One region of the Streptomyces sp. NPDC001668 genome, then DNA from elsewhere that is predicted to be linked to it. Evidence: riboswitches for the same ligand, from Rfam matches in the RefSeq annotation. Region 1 holds a riboswitch; the other holds the start of a gene.

Region 1 (9,580 bases):
GCGGCCAGACCGCCTGGTGGGTCTTGAAGGAGTAGCCGAAGCACGGCGCGTCACAGTGCGCCGTCGTGGGCCCCAGGTTGTAGGTGGCTCCGGCCACGATCCCCTTGATGAAGTGCCAGTACTGGGCATACAGGGGCTCGTCCAGACCGAGGTTCTGCTTGACCGCGGCGATGTCGGCCTTCGTCGGACTCTTTCCGATGTACTGCTGCGCGAGCTGGTCGGCGGTCTGGCCGGCCATCCGCGGCAGCAGGAAGAAGATCGCGAAGGTGACCGCGGTGACGACCAGCAGCAGGATCACTGCCGCGAACGTCCGACGGAGGATGTACGAGATCACGGGGACCGGCGCTGGTGCCCGCGGGCCGCGAGGCCCACGGGCACCAATGCCTTCACCTGCCTTCCGGGGCTACTTCTTGGTCGTGCCGATGTTGAGGTAGTCGTACTGACCGCTGAAGGCCGCCGTGGACACCAGGTTGGTGAAGCCCGCGGGACGGTACAGCAGGACCTTGAAGTAGGTCAGCGGGACCAGCGCCGCCAGGTCCATCGCACGCTTGTCGATCTCCCCGTACAGGGCGTTGCGCGCGGTGTCGTCCTCGGTGGCGATGGCCTTCTCCAGCATCTCGTTGATCTGCTTGTCGTTCAGATACGAGAGGTTGGTGTTGCCGGACGTGCCGATCGCGTCACCGTGCAGGATCTGCTGGAGGAAGCCGTAGCCGGAGTTCCAGTCGGCACCCCACTGCATCATGTGCAGGCCGATGTTCTGCTGCTTGTCGAACGTCGGCACACCCGCGTAGTCGGTGAAGTACTTGCCCGACGGGTACTGCTTCAGGCTGGCGTTGATGCCGACCTTCTTCAGCGAGGCGATGATCGCGGTGGCCGCGTCGATCTCCTGCGGGCGGTCGCTGCGCGCCGAGATGTTGGTGTTGATCGACGTCTTGCCGCAGGCCTTCAGCTGCTCCTTGGCCTTGGCGACGTCACCCTTGTTGCCGGGGGTCGCGTAGACGTCGGCCTTCGAGTAGCCCTTGATGTCCGGGGGCAGGACCGTGGTGGCGACGTCACCGCGGATCGGACCGCCCTCGGCGGTCTGCACGGAGACCTTGTCGACGGCGTACTCGACGGCCTTGCGGCACTCGACCTTGTCGAACGGCGCGACCTGGTTGTTGATCGCCATGTAGACCAGACGGCCACCGTAGGTGTTGTCCGTGTTGGCCTTCAGGTCGGCGCTGTTGACGACCTTCGCCTGGGTCGCGGCCTGGACACCGGTACCGCCGAGGTCGATCGCGTCGCCGGCCTGGACGTCCTGGTCGATCGTCTCGGCGTTGACCTTGAGCTTGATGACGATCTTGTCCGGGTACTGCTTGCGCAGCGGGTCGGTCTTCGGGTCCCAGTTCTCGTTCCTGACGAGGACGGCCTGCTTGCCGTCGTCGTAGCTCTGGAACTTGTACGAGCCCGAGGACACGATGCTCTTGACGTAGTCGATGCCGGTGTCCTTGGCCTGCGGCACCGGAGCCGTCTGCGGCGTCGCGACCAGGTAGTCGAACTCCTGGAAGGGACGGTTCAGCTTGAAGACGATCGTGGTGTCGTCCGGCGTCTCGATGGACTTCAGGCCCTCGGGGCTCTTGTCCTTGTAGGGGCCCTTGTAGGCCTTGCCGCCCTGCATGAACTGCTGGAAGTAGTTCGGGCCGAGCGAGAGCACGTCACGCGCGAAGTTGGAGCGCTCGACGGCGTACTTGACGTCCTTCGAGGTGATCGGCGTGCCGTCCTGGTACTTCAGACCCGAGCGGATCTTGTACGTCCAGGTCTTGCCGCCCTCGCTCGGCTCGCCCGCCTTCTCGGCGAGGTCCGGGACCAGCGTGTTGCCCTCCTCGCCCGGACCGGGCTTGAAGGTCATCAGCGGGCGGGCGTACAGCCGGCTGAGGTTGTACATGTAGGCGTAGTACGTGTTGCCGGGGTCGAAGGAGTCCGGGACGTCGGAGTACTCGTACGTGACCGTCCCACCCTTCTGGGTGGAGGCGTTGACGACACCCTTGGTCGCTGCGTTGGCCCCAGCCGACTTGCTTCCGTTATCACTGTTGTCATCGGCCTTGCTGCAAGCCGAGAGCAACAGGCTCGCACTGCCGATGGCCGCCACCGCGGCCAGCGCTGACCTTCGCATGATGGTCTGCTTCCCCTTTTTGTCGGAAATCTTTGGACTCTCGCGGCAGCCGCGGTCAGCGGCTGCGCGGGTCGAGAGCGTCGCGGAGACCGTCGCCGAGCAGGTTGAACGCCAGGACGGTCACGAAGATGGCCAGACCAGGCACGATCATGAACTGCGGGTCGACCTGGTAGTAGGTGACGGCCTGGTTGAGCATGCCGCCCCAGGAGGCCTGGGGAGGCTGGATGCCGACGCCGAGGAAGCTCAGCGACGCCTCGAAGAGGATGTTGGTCGGGATGAGCAGCGTCGAGTAGACGATGATCGGGCCGACGAGGTTCGGCAGCAGCTCCCGGAAGAGGATGTACGGCCCCTTGGCCCCCATCCCGCGCGAGGCGTCGACGAACTCCCGCTCGCGCAGGGCCAGGGTCTGGCCGCGCACGATGCGGCCCAGGTAGGGCCAGTTGAAGAAGCCGATGACGAAGATCAGCACGCTGATGTGCAGCGGCAGACCCTCCAGGCCGAAGGCGCCGCCCTGGAGCGTGGCCGAGATGGCGATGGCGAACAGCAGGAGAGGGAACGCCAGGAAGGTGTCCATCAGCCGGCTGATGATCGTGTCGACCCGTCCGCCGTAGTAGCCGGCGACCACGCCGAGCACCGCGCCGATCGTGTTGGACAGGATCGTGGCGCCGAAGGCGACGACCAGCGAGACCCAGGAGCCCTCGAGGATGCGGGTGGCGATGTCGCGGCCGAACTTCGGCTCCACACCGAGCGGGTGGTCCCAGCTCATGCCGCCGAAGTCGCCCTTGGGCAGCGAGGTGTTCGGGTCGATCAGATCCTGGTGCAGGGCGTTGGGGTCCAGGCCGAACATGGCCTGGATGGGGCGGGAGAGCACCGCGAGCAGGATCAGCAGGATGACGATCACGCCACCGGCGACCGCCACCTTGTCCTTCTTGAACCGGGACCAGGCGATCTGCCCCAGGGAACGGCCCTCGATCTGCCCCTTGTCGACGCCGACGAGGACAGCCTCCGGCTGCGCCTCGGCCTGCGCCCCGGTGGTCTCGATCGGTGCGGTCACAGTGACCCGACCCCTCTCGCCGGTGGTGACCGGCCTACACCCGCCGTGGATTACGGCTTTGTCGACTTGCTCAGTTCACAGGAACGTCCGATCCTGCGTCTGACTCGGGAGTCTTCAGCTTCGCTGCGATCACCCGCCAGGCCTGGCGAGGAAAGTATGCGTAACCGTGATGCAGTACGAGGGATTCCGTTATCCGAACAGTGGGTAACGCCCCTCGGACACCCGCCAGTTGGGACAGAACGGCACAATAGGCGACGTTCGGGATGATCTGCCGGTATCTACGCGCGAAGAAACGTGGCTGTTACGTAAACCAGCCGAATGGTGGTCATCGCTCTCAGTAACCGCCGCGCGCCGGGGGGTAGCCGTACCCTGCCACCGGTGCCTGGGCGGGGGATCCGTGGGCCTCACGGTCGTAGAACGGACGCGCCCCGGCACGCATCCACAGCGCCACCGGGTCGTACTCGTCGGACATCGCCACGGTCGACACCGGCAGCCCCTCCGGGACGGCCCCGATGGACTGCTGCATCATCGCGCGCACCGAGTCCACCGCCGAGGGGCTGGTCTCGTACACGTCGAGACCGATGGCGAGATACGGCGCCCCGAGCGCCGGCTGCACCCAGGCCCGGCGCAGCGAGCGGACCGCCGGGGTGCGGTGGGCGTTCTGCACGAGCAGGGCGTAGAACTGGGGGATCTCGATGCCGGGTTCGGAGAGCCGGAGCGGCCCCGCGGGCTGGCGCTCCAGGCCCGTCGCGATGCGCCGCAGGTCGAGCCAGGGGATGCCGACCCCGCCGCCGGGGGCGTGCGGGTTGAGCCAGAGGCCGTAGTGGTCGGGGTAGAGGGTGCGGGCCACGTCGATGCCGTCGGCCACCTCGTACGAACGGTTCCAGCCGCTGGCACTCAGCTCCTGGGCCGAGGTCACACAGGGGGCGTAGCCGTAGCCGTCGACCTCCATGGTCCCGTACTGGGCGTCCGGGGAGCCGGACTGGCCGTGCCACAGGAGCATCCAGATCTGGCCGGAACCGGGGGTCGCGAGTGCCTTGAGCAAGGCCTCGTAGGCGTCGTAGCGCCCGGGCGTCACCTGGCGCAGCATGTGCTCGACCGTGCCGGTCGCGGTGCCCGTGCCGCTGGCGCTCACCTGGACCGCCCCTTCCTTGTTCGTCACCCCGAGTACGGGAACAGCTTAAGCGCCCGGGGGCCGGTTCCCGCGCCCCTGGGGAGGTCAGGTCCCCTGTGTGTAGAAGGGGCGTACCTGCCCTCGCATCCAGTGGCCCACCGGGTCGTCCGCCACGTCCAGCAGCACCAGGTTGACCGGCCACCGCACCGGGGTGTGCCCGAGGGCCCGGCCCAGGGCGTCCATCGGCAGGGTGCGCAGGTCGCCCTCCCACTGGGAGAGTTCCACGCCCACGAACATCACCGGGTCGGCCGTCTCGATGGCGGCCAGGCAGCGGCGGGCCGTGAGGACCACCCCGGTGGCCGCGAACTCGGCGGACGCGGCCGCCAGGAAGTCGACCGGGTCGTCCTGCCAGTCCGGCTCGTAGAGCTTGACCCGGCCGCCGGTGTTGGGCCCGTCCAGCGGGGTGCGGCCCACCCGGCACAGGTCGGCGACGGCGGCGGGCGGGAGGGGGACGCCGACCACCCCGTCGGGGTTCACGGCGATGCCCACGTGCGGGGGCAGACCGCGGGCGAACTCGACCGCCGGGGCGATGGTGTACGACAGATGGCTGCCGACGACCTGGCGGAACTGCTCCTCGGAGCTGAAGACCGGGACGAACGCCTGGCCCTGGATCTCCAGGGTGGGCAGGTCGAGGGGGCCGCTGTGCGGGCCGCCGCCGTTCGGCAGGGGGACCCACACGAAGCTGCGGCCGAGCACCTCGATGATCCGGCCACCCGCCGAGGGCATGCCGAGGGAGGCCGAGAGCACCTCCTCCAGCTCGTTGCCGGGCCATCCGCCGTGCGGATGGGGGTGCGGGTGCGCCTGCCCTGGAAAGTCCGCGGGAAGATCCGCCGGGAAGTCCATCTGTCTGACCGCCTGCTGTGAACCGCTGTTGATGTGGCTGAAGGCTAGCGGGTGCGGCGCCCGGGTGGCTCAGCCCGGCGAGGCCCGCCCGCTCAGCCCGTGAACCCGATCCGCCGCAGCACGTCCGCCGCGTCCCGGTCGATCAGCACCGCCGAACCGCAGCCCGGGGGCAGGTCACCGCGCTCCACGGCGCGGATCAGCCGGGCGGCCGCGCCCCGGTGGCGCAGGAAGGCGTACCGCGAGACACCCCGGCCGCGCTCGCGCTGGCCCTCGAGCGCGGTGTCCGCCGTGACGTCGAGCAGCAGCAGGTGCAGGGTGCCGCCCCGGCGCCGGGCCTCCCGGGCCAGCCATCCGCGCACCCAGGCCTGTGTCCCGCAGTCGTGCACCACGACCCCTTCGCCGGAGCGCAGCGCGCGACGCAGTCCGGCGTAGTGCGCGAGCCGGACCAGGGGGCGGTAGAGGGCGTACGGCAGTAAGCGGGACAGCCGGGCGTCGAAGCGGTCGCGGGTGTCCTGGGAGTCGATCCGGATCCCCTTGACCGCACGCTTCATCAGCGTGGACTTGCCGCTGCCGGGCAGGCCGGTGATGACGACGAGATCCCTCGGGGCGAAGAGCAGGGCGTGCGGACCGTGGCCCGCGCGGTCGCGCAGGTCACGGACGACCGGGCGCGCGCCGCGGGCCTCGACGGCCGGGGCCGCGGGCTGCTTGGGCAGCGCGAGACCCGAGGTCGTCGCGTACGCCGAGGTCCTGTTCACCGTCATCGTCCTCCTCCGGGGTCGGGGTTCCCCTCCCCACCGAGCGTAAAGAGAAGGTAATGGACGATCTCTCGCGTTTCTGTACGCGTACCGCCACAAGCCGGTTACAGAAGGGAGGGGCCGAGGCAGCCCTGCCGTCGGCGTCCGGGGCGTGCAATGATGTCGGCGCCAACTGCATACCGGCCGCTTGAATCCGCGCGGGAGAGTCCCGGGGTACGTGTACCCGGGCGCCGAAGGAGCAAGTCCCTCCCTTGAATCTCTCAGGCCCCGTTACCGCGCGGGCGAGGCACATCTGAAAAGCGGGCCCCCTTCGTGGCGGCCCCACCCACGGTGCAAGCCATGTTCTTCATGGCGAACCTCTCAGGTTCCGATGACAGATGGGGAGGAATACCTCGCCCGTCACACCCATGTCCTGGGATCCTTGGAGACGACCGTCCGATGAGCAGTCCTGAACTCCGTCTCACCGCGCTCGATGCCCTGCACCGCTCGCTCGGTGCGACCATGACCGACTTCGCCGGCTGGGACATGCCCCTGCGGTACGGCTCCGAGCGCGACGAACACAACGCGGTACGCACGAAAGCCGGGCTCTTCGACCTCTCCCACATGGGTGAGATCACCGTGACCGGACCGCAGGCCGCACAGCTGCTGAACTTCGCCCTCGTCGGCAACATCGCCTCGGTCGGTGTCGGCCGGGCCCGCTACACCATGATCTGCCAGGCCGACGGCGGCATCCTGGACGACCTGATCGTCTACCGGCTCGGCGAGACCGAGTACATGGTGGTCGCCAACGCCTCCAACGCCCAGGTCGTGCTCGACGCGCTGACCGAGCGCGCGGCCGGCTTCGACGCCGAGGTGCGTGACGACCGGGACGCCTACGCCCTGATCGCCGTACAGGGACCGCAGTCCCCCGGGATCCTCGCTTCCCTGACCGACGCGGACCTCGACGGCCTCAAGTACTACGCCGGCCTGCCGGGCACGGTCGCCGGGGTGCCGGCCCTGATCGCGCGCACCGGGTACACCGGGGAGGACGGCTTCGAGCTGTTCGTGGCGCCTTCCGACGCGGAGGCGCTGTGGCAGGCCCTGTCCAAGGCGGGCGAGGGCGTCGGCCTGATCCCCTGCGGGCTGTCCTGCCGGGACACCCTGCGCCTGGAAGCGGGCATGCCGCTGTACGGGCACGAGCTCTCGCGGGAGCTGACGCCCTTCGACGCCGGGCTCGGCCGGGTCGTGAAGTTCGAGAAGGACGGGGACTTCGTCGGGCGGGAGGCGCTCCAGCGGGCCGCCGAGCGCGCCGCCGCCGCGCCGCCGCGCGTCCTCGTCGGGCTGGTCGCCGAGGGGCGTCGCGTCCCGCGGGCCGGGTACGCCGTCATCGCGGACGGCGAGGTGATCGGCGAGGTCACCTCCGGCGCCCCCTCCCCCACCCTCGGCAGGCCGATCGCGATGGCGTACGTCGACGCCGCGCACGCCACGCCGGGCACGGCCGGTGTCGGTGTGGACATCCGGGGCAGTCACGAGCCGTACGAGGTCGTGGCTCTGCCCTTCTACAAGCGCCAGAAGTAGCCGCCCAGAAGTAACCGCCGTAGGTGATGCTGAGCACAGAGTCGCTGCTCACGCACGCCTTTCGCAGTCCCCCTTCATCAGCACTCCCCCGCGTACAGGAGAATTCAGGCCATGAGCAACCCCCAGCAGCTGCGTTACAGCAAGGAGCACGAGTGGCTGTCGGGCGCCGAGGACGGCGTCTCGACGGTCGGCATCACGGAGCACGCGGCCAACGCGCTCGGCGACGTCGTCTTCGTCCAGCTCCCGGAGGTCGGTGACACGGTGACCGCGGGCGAGACCTGCGGCGAGCTGGAGTCGACCAAGTCGGTCAGCGACCTGTACTCCCCCGTCTCCGGTGAGGTCACCGAGGTCAACGAGGACGTCGTCAGCGACCCGGCGCTGGTGAACTCCGCCCCCTTCGAGGGCGGCTGGCTGTTCAAGGTACGCGTCGCGGAGGAGCCGGCCGACCTGCTCTCCGCCGACGAGTACACCGCCTTTTCCGCCGGCTGAGGAGTCCGCACCTGATGTCCGCACTGAACACGCCCCTGCACGAGCTCGACCCGGAGATCGCCGCCGCGGTCGACGCCGAGCTGGTCAGGCAGCAGTCCACCCTCGAGATGATCGCCTCGGAGAACTTCGCTCCGGTCGCGGTCATGGAGGCCCAGGGCTCGGTCCTCACCAACAAGTACGCCGAGGGCTACCCCGGCCGTCGCTACTACGGCGGCTGCGAGCACGTCGACGTGGCCGAGCAGATCGCGATCGACCGGGTCAAGGAGCTGTTCGGCGCCGAGTACGCCAACGTGCAGCCCCACTCCGGCGCCTCCGCGAACCAGGCCGCCCTGTTCGCGCTGGCCCAGCCCGGTGACACCATCCTGGGCCTGGACCTGGCCCACGGCGGTCACCTGACCCACGGGATGCGGCTGAACTTCTCCGGCAAGCAGTTCGACGTGGTCGCGTACCACGTGGACCCGGCGACCGGTCTGGTCGACATGGCCGAGCTGGAGAAGCTCGCGCGCGAACACCGGCCGAAGGTGATCATCGCCGGGTGGTCGGCGTACCCGCGGCAGCTGGACTTCGCGGAGTTCCGCCGGATCGCCGACGAGGTCGAGGCGTACCTGTGGGTCGACATGGCCCACTTCGCGGGTCTGGTCGCGGCCGGGCTGCACCCGAACCCCGTCGAGCACGCGGACGTGGTCACCTCCACCACCCACAAGACGCTGGGCGGCCCGCGCGGCGGGATCATCCTCGCCAAGCAGGAGTTCGCGAAGAAGCTGAACTCCTCCGTCTTCCCGGGCTTCCAGGGCGGTCCCCTGGAGCACGTGATCGCGGCGAAGGCGGTGTCCTTCAAGGTCGCGGCGGGCGAGGAGTTCAAGGAGCGCCAGCGGCGTACGGTGGACGGTGCGCGCATCCTCGCCGAGCGTCTGACGGCCGACGACGCCCGGGAGGCCGGGGTCAATGTGCTCTCCGGCGGCACCGACGTCCACCTCATCCTCGTCGACCTGCGCGAGTCCGAGCTGGACGGGCGGCAGGCCGAGGACCGTCTCCACGAGGTCGGCATCACGGTCAACCGCAACGCCGTCCCGAACGACCCGCGCCCGCCGATGGTGACGTCGGGCCTGCGGATCGGCACGCCCGCCCTGGCCACCCGCGGCTTCACGGCCGAGGACTTCGCCGAGGTCGCGGACGTCATCGCCGAGACCCTGAAGCCGTCGTACGACGTGGAGTCGCTGAAGGCCCGGGTCAAGGCCCTCGCCGACAAGCACCCGCTGTACCCCGGCCTGAACAAGTAGTTCGAGCAGTTCCACGGTGGGGGCACCCGACGCCGTGTGCCCCCACCCTTTGTGAAGGAGTTCCCGTGGCCATCTCGGTCTTCGACCTGTTCTCGATCGGCATCGGCCCGTCGAGCTCCCACACGGTCGGCCCGATGCGCGCGGCCCGCATGTTCGCCCGCCGCCTGCGCAACGAGGACCTGTTGCCGGCCGTCGCCTCGGTCCGCTGCGAGCTCTACGGCTCCCTGGGCGCGACCGGCCACGGCCACGGCACCCCGAAGGCGGTGCTGCTGGGCC
Region 2 (9,580 bases), on a different contig from region 1:
CCCCGCGGGCCTCATGCCGGGCGGCGGGCAATGCAAGAGCTTGGCCGACGTGGGTGTGGTGGGACGGATGCGAGGGGGTGCTGGCGTGTGGCGGACTTGGTTCGGCCGGCCGTCAGTGGTGTTGGGGGTGGGGGCGCTGACATGGGCGGGGCGGCGTGGCCGCCGGGCACCTGGTGTGGTGTGGAACCGCGGTGGTGACGGGGTGCGGCGCGGGACCGTGTGGCGCCCTGGGCCTGCACTGGGTGCGGTCAGGCCTCTACGTCCTCCGTGCCTGCCAGGTTGCCGAAGTCGCGGTCCGGGAGTGGGGGCGGGGCGGACATGTCGAGGCCGTAGTGGTGGTAGAGCTGGAGTTCCTGGTCGGGGGAGAGGTGGCGGCCGACGCCGAAGTCGGGGGCGTCCTTGATGAGGGTGCGGTCGAAGGGGACGTGCAGGGTGCCGTCGATCAGTTCGCTCGGCTCGAGGGGGACGAAGGCGTCACGGGAGAAGAGGCCGGTGCGTATCGCCGCCCACTCCGGTACGCCCGTCGCGTCGTCGAGGTAGACCTCGTCGATGGTGCCGATCTTGGTGCCGTTGCGGTCGAACGCCTTGCGGCCGATCAGGTTGCGCGGATCGATGTCGGTCTGCACGGGCCCTCCACTTGGTCGCAACTCATCCGAAGCGGTCGTATGCACTACGAAAGAGCACATCGGGGTGTGCGGCCACTCGAAGACGCGTGCGGTGACCTCGCTGGTAGGCTTGCCAGCGGCTGCTGACCCCGTGCGGGAGAGTCCTCCAGACACCATCGGAGGCGCCGAAGGAGCAAATCCTCCCCGGAATCTCTCAGGCTCACGTACCGCACGGACGAGGTCACTCTGGAAAGCAGGGCGGGTGTCGACGGCTTCCGCTCTCACCGACGGTGAAAGCCGGCGGCCTTCGGGCGGCCGGTGAAGCTCTCAGGTCGAGATGACAGAGGGGGAGGCCGTCGGGGTACCCGCGCCGGGGTACCCCTCGAAGGTCGCGTCAGACCAGGAGGCCTCCGCAATGACCGCCCATCGCACTCCGCTCTCCGAGCTCGAACAGGGAATCCCCTTCGAGCAGCGTCACATCGGTCCCGACCACGAGGCTCGGGCCAAGATGCTCGCGCAGGTCGGCTACGGCTCGCTGGACGAGCTCACCGCCGCCGCCGTGCCGGATGTGATCAAGAACGCCGATGCGCTGGAACTGCCCGGTGCGCGCACCGAGGCCGAGGTGCTGGCCGAGCTGCGGTCGCTGGCCGACCGGAACCAGGTGCTCGATTCGATGATCGGGCTCGGGTACTACGGCACCTTCACTCCGCCCGTCATCCTGCGCAACGTCATGGAGAACCCGGCCTGGTACACGGCCTACACGCCGTATCAGCCGGAGATCTCGCAGGGGCGGCTCGAGGCGCTGCTGAACTTCCAGACCATGGTCGCCGACCTCACCGGGCTGCCGACCTCCGGCGCCTCGCTGCTCGACGAGGGGACCGCGGCGGCCGAGGCCATGTCCCTGTCGCGGCGCATGGGGAAGAACAAGAAGGGGCTCTTCCTCGTCGACGCCGACGTGCTGCCGCAGACCATCGCCGTGATCGAGACCCGTGCCGAGCCGGCCGGGGTCGAGGTCGTGGTCGCGGACCTGGGCCAGGGCATCCCGGACGAGATCGCCTCGCGCGAGATCAACGGCGTGCTCGTCCAGTACCCGGGCGCCTCCGGGGTCGTACGGGACATCAAGCCGCTCATCGACCAGGCTCATGAGCTCGGCGCGCTCGTGACCGTCGCCGCCGATCTGCTCGCACTGACGCTGTTGAAGTCGCCGGGCGAGCTCGGGGCGGACATCGCGGTCGGGACCACGCAGCGGTTCGGGGTGCCGATGGGATTCGGCGGACCGCACGCCGGTTACATGGCCGTGCGCGAGAAGTTCGCGCGGAGCCTGCCCGGGCGGCTCGTGGGTGTGTCCGTGGACGCCGACGGCAACAAGGCGTACCGGCTCGCGCTGCAGACGCGTGAGCAGCACATCCGCCGGGAGAAGGCGACCAGCAACATCTGCACCGCGCAGGTGCTGCTCGCGGTGATGGCCGGGATGTACGCCGTCTACCACGGGCCCGACGGGCTCAAGGGCATCGCCCGGCGCACGCACCGGTACGCCACCCTCCTCGCCGCCGGGCTCCGCGCCGGCGGGGTCGAGGTCGTGCACGGCTTCTACTTCGACACGCTGACCGTGCGAGTGCCGGGGAGGGCCGCCGAGGTCGCGTCGGCCGCGCGGCACAACGGTGTCAACCTGCACCTCGTCGACGCCGACCACGTGTCCCTCGCCTGTGACGAGACCACCGCGCGGGCCCAGGTGGCCGCCGTGTGGGGCGCGTTCGGGGTCGAGGCCGACATCGAGGCGCTGGACGCGGCCACCGAGGAGGCGCTGCCGGACGCGCTGCTGCGTGAGGACGAGGTCCTCACCCACCCCGTCTTCCACCAGCACCGCTCCGAGACCGCGATGCTGCGCTACCTGCGCAGGCTCGCCGACCGGGACTACGCGCTCGACCGGGGCATGATCCCGCTGGGCTCCTGCACCATGAAGCTCAACGCCACCACGGAGATGGAGCCGGTCACCTGGCCCGAGTTCGGGCAGCTGCACCCCTTCGCGCCCGCCGAGCAGGCGCAGGGCTATCTGACGCTGATCACGGAGCTGGAGGAGCGGCTCGCCGAGGTCACCGGGTACGACAAGGTGTCGCTCCAGCCCAATGCCGGTTCGCAGGGCGAGCTGGCCGGGCTGCTCGCCGTTCGCGGGTATCACCGGGCCAACGGGGACGAGCAGCGGACCGTGTGTTTGATCCCGTCGTCCGCGCACGGGACCAACGCCGCCAGTGCCGTGATGGCGGGCATGAAGGTCGTCGTCGTGAAGACCGCCGGGGACGGCGAGATCGACGTCGAGGACCTGCGGGCCAAGATCGAGCAGCACCGGGACGAGCTGGCCGTGCTGATGATCACGTACCCCTCGACGCACGGTGTGTTCGAGGAGCACGTGGCCGACATCTGCGCGCAGGTGCACGAGGCCGGCGGGCAGGTGTACGTCGACGGGGCCAACCTCAACGCGCTGGTGGGGCTGGCCAAGCCGGGGCACTTCGGCGGCGACGTCTCGCACCTGAACCTGCACAAGACCTTCTGCATTCCGCATGGTGGGGGTGGTCCGGGCGTCGGGCCGGTGGGTGTGCGGGCGCATCTCGCGCCGTATCTGCCGAACCATCCGATGCAGCCCGCGGCGGGGCCGGAGACGGGCGTGGGCCCGATCTCGGCCGCGCCCTGGGGTTCCGCGGGCATCCTGCCGATCTCGTGGGCCTATGTCCGGCTCATGGGCGGTGAGGGGCTCAAGCGGGCCACGCAGGTGGCGGTGCTCTCCGCCAACTACATCGCCAAGCGGCTGGAGCCGCACTACCCCGTGCTCTACACCGGCCCCGGCGGGCTGGTCGCGCACGAGTGCATCATCGATCTGCGGCCGCTGACCAAGGCGACCGGGGTGAGCGTCGACGACGTGGCCAAGCGGCTCATCGACTACGGCTTCCACGCGCCGACCATGTCGTTCCCGGTGGCCGGGACGCTGATGATCGAGCCGACCGAGTCCGAGGACCTGACCGAACTCGACCGGTTCTGCGAGGCGATGATCGCCATTCGCGGGGAGATCGAGAAGGTCGGCACCGGGGAATGGGCCGCCGAGGACAACCCGCTGCGGAACGCTCCGCACACGGCCGGGGCGCTCGGTGGGGAGTGGACGCACGCCTACACGCGTGAGGAGGCCGTCTTCCCGGGCGGTGTCTCGGTCGCGGACAAGTACTGGCCGCCGGTGCGGCGGATCGACCAGGCCTTCGGTGACCGGAACCTGGTGTGTTCGTGCCCGCCGCTGGACGCGTACGACGACTGATGTGCGGTGAGAAGGGCCCCGTCTCGGCGGGGCCCTTCTCCTTTTCCCGCTAGGTGGTCGCCAGGGACACCTCGGTCGACTTGATCAGGGCGACGACGGGGGTGCCGGCGGTGAGGGCGAGGTCGGTCGCGGAGTCCCGGGTGATCGCGGAGGTGAGTTCACCGCCCTCGACGGCGATCTTCACGGTGGCCATGGCGGCGCCGGTGGTCACGGTGGTGACCGTGCCGGGCAGCTGGTTGCGGATGGACACGCCCCGGACCGGGGCGGTGGCCAGGGAGACCTCCGTCGACTTCACCAGGGCGCGTACGGGCGTGCCGTGGGTGAGGCCGAGTTCTTCGACGGCGTCGAGGGTGATCGCGGCCGTGAGGTCCTGGCCGCCGTCGAGGCGGATCTTGACCGTCGCCATGGCCTCGCCCGGGGTGACGGTGGTGACGGTGCCGGGGAGCTGGTTGCGGATGCTCAGGGTCATGGGCATCAACTTAGGGCTGTCTGCGGCTCATGTCCGTTATGCACGGATCAGCCGGTGTGGACTCGGGGGCGGCGCGCGCGGTCCGGTTCTGCCTCTCGGAGGACCTCTCGGGTCACCGGGGCCACCTCGCCCTGGCCGAAGAGGAAGAAGCGGAGGAAGTTGGCGAAGGGGTTGCCCTCGGTCCACTCGAAGTAGATGTGGGGGGTGCGGCCGGTGCTGTCCCGGATGTGGAGCAGGAGGGCGGCGAGGGCGTTCGGGATCGAGGAGGACTCCACGGTCAGGACCCGGTAGCGGCCGTGGAGGACCTCGCCCCGGACCGTCAGGCTCGCCTCGAACTCCGAGGGGTCCAGGACCGTCACCTCCACGAAGACGAAGTCGTCGCCGGGGAGGTCGTTGTCCTCGCGGATCTGCTCGATCTTGTCCCGGTACTCGGCCTTGTCCCGCTGGTCCGGCTCGTTGGCGATGATGCGGATCTTGCGGCTGGCCATGTCCCGGATGAAACGTTCCGCCATGGCGTCGAGCGTCACGTCGGTCACGCGGAGCTCGAAGGCACGGGCCAGGCGGGAGAGCAGGGAGACCAGGATGATGCCGGCGATGAAGCAGGCGCCGATCTTCACGCCGTCGGGACGTTCGATGACGTTGACGACGGTCGTGTAGAGGAACACCGCGGAGATGACGGCGAAGCCGACGCTCCAGCCCCGCTGCCCGGCCTTGCGGGCGGCGATGGTCACCGCGATCGCCGCCGAGCTGATCAGCACCAGCACGCCGGTGGCGTACGCGCCGCCCTGGGCGTCGACGTCGGCGTCGAAGATCCAGGTGACCAGGAAGGCGATCAGGGTGAACACGATGACCATGGGGCGCACGGCGCGGGCCCAGTGCGGTGCCATGCCGTAGCGGGGCAGATAGCGCGGCATGAGGTTGAGCAGGCCGGCCATCGCGGAGGCGCCGGCGAACCACAGGATGGCGATGGTCGAGACGTCGTAGACCGTACCGAAGACGCCACCGAGGTAGTTGTGGGCGAGGTAGGCCAGGGCGCGGCCGTTGGCCGGGCCGCCCGACTCGAAGTCCTTCTCGGGGATCAGGAGGGTGGTGATGAAGCTGGTGGCGATCAGGAAGCAGCTCATGATCACGGCGGCGGTGGTGAGGAGCTTCTTCGTGTCCCGGATCCGGCCCGCCGGTTTCGCCTCGGTGTCGTCCGGGTCGCCCTGGACGTGCGGCATGACGGCGACACCGGTCTCGAAGCCGGAGAGACCGAGGGCCAGCTTGGGGAAGACGATCAGGGCCACGCCGATCATCACGAAGACATTGCCGTGCTCGGCGGTCAGGGCGCTGGACCAGTCCGTGACGACGTGGCCCGCGGTGACGATGTGCCACAGACCGACGATCACGACGACGACGTTCAGGGCGAGGTAGACGCCCACCAGGACGGTCGCGACGCCGACGGCCTCCAGGAAACCCTTGAGGAAGACCGCGCCCAACAGTGCCACGAGGACGAGGGTGATCAGCATCTGCTGGTCGTGCAGGGCGCTGTTCAGGTGCGGGTTCTCGACCAGGTGGGTGGAGGCGTCGGCCGCGGACAGGGTGATGGTGATCAGGAAGTCGGTCGCGGCGAAGCCGAGCAGGGTGAGGACGAAGAGCTTGCCCTGCCAGAAGGAGAGCAGCCGTTCCAGCATGGCGATCGAACCCTCGCCCCGGGGGCTCTCCTCGGCCACCCGGCGGTACACGGGCAGGGCACCCGCGAGGGTGACGATCACGAGGACGATGGTCGCGATCGGGGAGAGCAGGCCGGCCGCGAGCGCGGCGATGCCGGGCTGGTAGCCGAGGGTGGAGAAGTAGTCGACGCCGGTCAGGCACATCACCCGCCACCAGCGCTGGCCCTGGTGAGCCGGTTCCGGTTCGGCGTGCGGGCCGGTGTGACCGCCGGTCCTGCCCATGTCGGCCAGACCCTCGAGCATCCAGGAGCGCAGGCGACTGGAGGGAGGGTGTTCGGTGACGGCCATCGGGGGTGCTCCTGCGGTGCGGCTCAGCGGGGTCCGGCCGCCCGGCTGACGGCGCGACCAGCGTAAGCGGAGAGTGACGCGTGGGCCCATGGATGGAGGGTGTACGGGCGTCAAGCTTCCGTTAAAAGTCGGTCCGCGGAGATCGGCCGTGGGGCGAAGGGGCAGCTTGGGGGGTCGTACGGCCGCGTTCGAGTCGCGTGGGGGGTCCGCGGAGGTGGACACGTAGCGTCATGTCGCGGTCGGAGCGCGGTGGCAGCGGGTCCGCCGTGAGCCGTGCATCCGCTGCGCGAGGCACGGGGGCGGAGCCGCGGGACGGGACACCTCCCGACGGCGTCGCGACGTCGGCGCTGGGGGCATACCGGGAAGCGCGATGATTCCACAGGTGGCAGTCCACCGGAACCTTTCAGCACCATCCTGTTAAGGGCTCATAGGGCGGGCTTGACTCTTTCCTTGGAATGGAGGTCATAGGGTTGGCCGTGGATATGAAACATCGGCCCCAAGGGGGCGCATTCTGAACGGCTTCGGTCGTCGGAGTAGGCAGCGGCGGGTGTGATCCGGGGGTAAGCAGTGGAACTGCGTCAGATCGAGTATTTCGTCGCCGTGGCGGAAGAGGGCCATTTCGGCCGCGCCGCACAACGCCTCTTCATCGGGCAGCCGGCGATCAGTCAGCAGATCCGGCGGCTGGAGCGTGAGCTGAGCTGCCCGCTGTTCGACCGTCAGCCACGACACGTCCAGCTCACCGAGGCCGGGGACCGGTTTCTGCCGGAGGCCCGGTCGGTGCTTGCCGCGGTCGACCGGGCACGTCGGGCCATCGAGGAGGATGAGAGCGAGGGCAGGGTCACCATTCGCCTCGGCACCTGTTCGGGGCTCGGGGACCATCTGTACCGGATGCTCAACAACCTGGCGGCGATCATGCCGAACGCGGTCGTCGATCTGATCTCCACGCCGTCCGAGTCCCGCGTCCCCGCCGTCATGACGGGCCGACTGGAAGCGGCGTTCACGCACGCCCCGCCGCCCGCGGACGCCGAGGTCGACTGCCTGGACATGTGGCTCGACCCACTGGTGGTCGCCCTGCCCAGCTGGCATCCGCTGGCCGCGCAGCACGAGGTGTCCATCGCCGATCTGGCGGACATCCCGCTACGGCTGCTTCCCCGGCGCGGTAATCCCGTCCTGGTGGACTGTGTGTTCCAGGCCTGTGCCGAGGCCGGTTTCACACCGCGCTCGGAACCCCCGGGAACCACCTTGGACGAGACGCTCGCAGCCATCGGCTCGCCGTCGACGGCCAGTTGGACCGTCCTGTATGCCTCGCACGCCCGGTTGCTGACCAACCGTTATCTCGCCTTCCTGCCTTTCCGGGAGCCGCTGGTGATCAACACCATGCTTCTCGTGCCCCGTGACACCGGCACGCCCGCGCTGCGGGCCCTGGTGGAGGCAGGGCGGCAGTCCGGCTGAGGGCGCAGGGTGCGGCCGGTGCGCCTGGTCGGCGGGTGGAGTATGTCGCCGGGGTCGCGATCCCGCCCGCGGACCCGACCGGCGCGGTGCGCCTGCGCGGACGGGCTCTGTCGCAGCGTCGGCTAGGGGATGGGCGGGGACTCGGGGCCGGGACTCCGAGGGTGTGGACCGCTGCGGTCCCGTGAGGGGCCCGCTGCCGCCGAGACGTGGTTGCGGATCGCCGCCGGGGCCGCGTACGGCGGGTTCGACCGACGGTGTCGCCCATGGGCGTGCGGTTCGGATCGGGCCGGGCCAGGGGGCGTGCGGCAGCGGTGTCTCGAGATGCGTCGGGGGACTGCGGCCGTTGGTGTCGCCCGGCACCCGGGAGGCGTGCCCCAGAGCGCGTACCGGTAGGCGACGGGGGCCCGGATGCGCGACGGCGATGCCTCGAAGGTGGGATGCGGCTCACCGGCTCCCCCGGTTTCGACGGGCCCCTGTCGTTCGGCCGCGGGGCCGCCGCCCGGATACTGGCCTGTTCCGTCCCGTCCCTTCACGGGAAGTGCGTCGCTCGATCCGTGATCGGGCCCGGGTGACCCCATCACGATCCCTGATCGGCACCATCGCCGAATGTGCCTTGTAGGTGCCGCGGAGCCCGGCGACGATCAATGGGCAACGAGCGCTGGAGCAGCGGTCGTTCGCCGGTGGAGCAGTCATCGATGTGAGGGGAGTCCAGAGCATGCTTGCTCTCGTGCCGACCGCGGATCCGGACGAGCCGGTTGCCTTGGAGACCGTCGCCGAGCCGGAGCCCGCCGACGGCGAGGCGGTCGTCGCCGTCGAGGCGTTCAGCATCAACCGCGGTGAGCTGATGCGGCTGTACCGTCCCAAGCCCGGCTGGCGTCCGGGGCGGGACGTGGCCGGCCGGGTGGTGCGGGCCGCGGCGGACGGTTCGGGGCCGCAGGCCGGAACCCGGGTGGTCGCCTTCGCGGCCAACGCCGGCTGGGCCGAGCAGGCGGCGGTGCCGACCACCAGCCTGGCCGAGCTGCCGGACGCCGTCTCGGCCCCGCAGGCGGCCGCTCTGCCCCTGGCAGGACTGAGCGCGCTGCGCCTGCTGCGCGCCGCCGGCGCCGTCGCCGGGAGACGGGTCCTGCTCACCGGCGCGTCCGGCGGCGTGGGGCACTTCCTGGTGGAACTCCTCGCCGGGGCCGGGGCGGAGGTCACCGCGGTGACCGCGACCCCTGAGCGCGGCGCGCGGCTGCTGGAGCTGGGGGCCGCGGCCGTCGTACACGATCCGCAGGACGCCGAGGGGACCTTCGAGCTCGCCCTGGAGTCCGTGGGGGGCGGGTCCACCCGGGCGGCACTGGGCAAGCTGGGTCGACGAGGACGGCTGATCTGGTTCGGCGGCGCGTCGCGCGAGCCGCTGACGCTGAACTTCTTCGACTTCTTCGCCGGACCCGAGTCGGGCACGATCCAGCACTTCTCCAACACCGACTCCGACACCTCCGACGGCGCCGACCTCGCGACCCTCGTCAGTCTGGTCGCCGCGGGCCGGCTGCACCCCGAGATCGGGCACGTCGCCGACTGGAAGCGCACCGCGGAGGCACTGGTCTCGCTCCGGGAGCGGCGGGTGCGGGGCAAGGCCGTACTCACCCTCGGGGACGTTCTGTGAACACCGCCCCCGCCCCGGCGGGCCGCGCACTGAGCCACTCGCGCACCGTGCCCCGCGAGATCGCCCACCGCCGGGCCGTCAGCGAGGTCTTCGTGACCGACTCGGTGG

Evidence for each region. Region 1 has a riboswitch for glycine ahead of gcvT (glycine cleavage system aminomethyltransferase GcvT). Riboswitches for the same ligand answer to the same signal wherever they lie in the genome.
Region 2: it holds a riboswitch for glycine, as region 1 does, so the genes downstream of both, gcvP (aminomethyl-transferring glycine dehydrogenase) here and gcvT (glycine cleavage system aminomethyltransferase GcvT) in region 1, are expected to answer to the same signal.

Annotation. Positions count from the first base shown of each region.
Region 1 is NZ_JBIAUQ010000003.1:206,538-216,117, forward strand. It holds gene ACFYZ8_RS10625 (ABC transporter permease) at 1-334, opposite strand, end outside; gene ACFYZ8_RS10630 (ABC transporter substrate-binding protein) at 404-2,152, opposite strand; gene ACFYZ8_RS10635 (ABC transporter permease) at 2,208-3,206, opposite strand; gene ACFYZ8_RS10640 (enhanced serine sensitivity protein SseB C-terminal domain-containing protein) at 3,541-4,341, opposite strand; gene ACFYZ8_RS10645 (enhanced serine sensitivity protein SseB) at 4,426-5,223, opposite strand; gene ACFYZ8_RS10650 (AAA family ATPase) at 5,316-5,984, opposite strand; glycine riboswitch at 6,167-6,264, shown strand; gene gcvT (glycine cleavage system aminomethyltransferase GcvT) at 6,417-7,535, shown strand; gene gcvH (glycine cleavage system protein GcvH) at 7,647-8,024, shown strand; gene glyA (serine hydroxymethyltransferase) at 8,039-9,304, shown strand; gene ACFYZ8_RS10670 (L-serine ammonia-lyase) at 9,370-9,580, shown strand, end outside.
Region 2 is NZ_JBIAUQ010000005.1:653,964-663,543, reverse strand. It holds gene ACFYZ8_RS19570 (PRC-barrel domain-containing protein) at 249-626, opposite strand; glycine riboswitch at 750-845, shown strand; gene gcvP (aminomethyl-transferring glycine dehydrogenase) at 1,021-3,906, shown strand; gene ACFYZ8_RS19560 (TOBE domain-containing protein) at 3,956-4,375, opposite strand; gene ACFYZ8_RS19555 (APC family permease) at 4,423-6,375, opposite strand; gene ACFYZ8_RS19550 (LysR family transcriptional regulator) at 6,943-7,827, shown strand; gene ACFYZ8_RS19545 (zinc-binding dehydrogenase) at 8,543-9,472, shown strand; gene ACFYZ8_RS19540 (AfsA-related hotdog domain-containing protein) at 9,469-9,580, shown strand, end outside.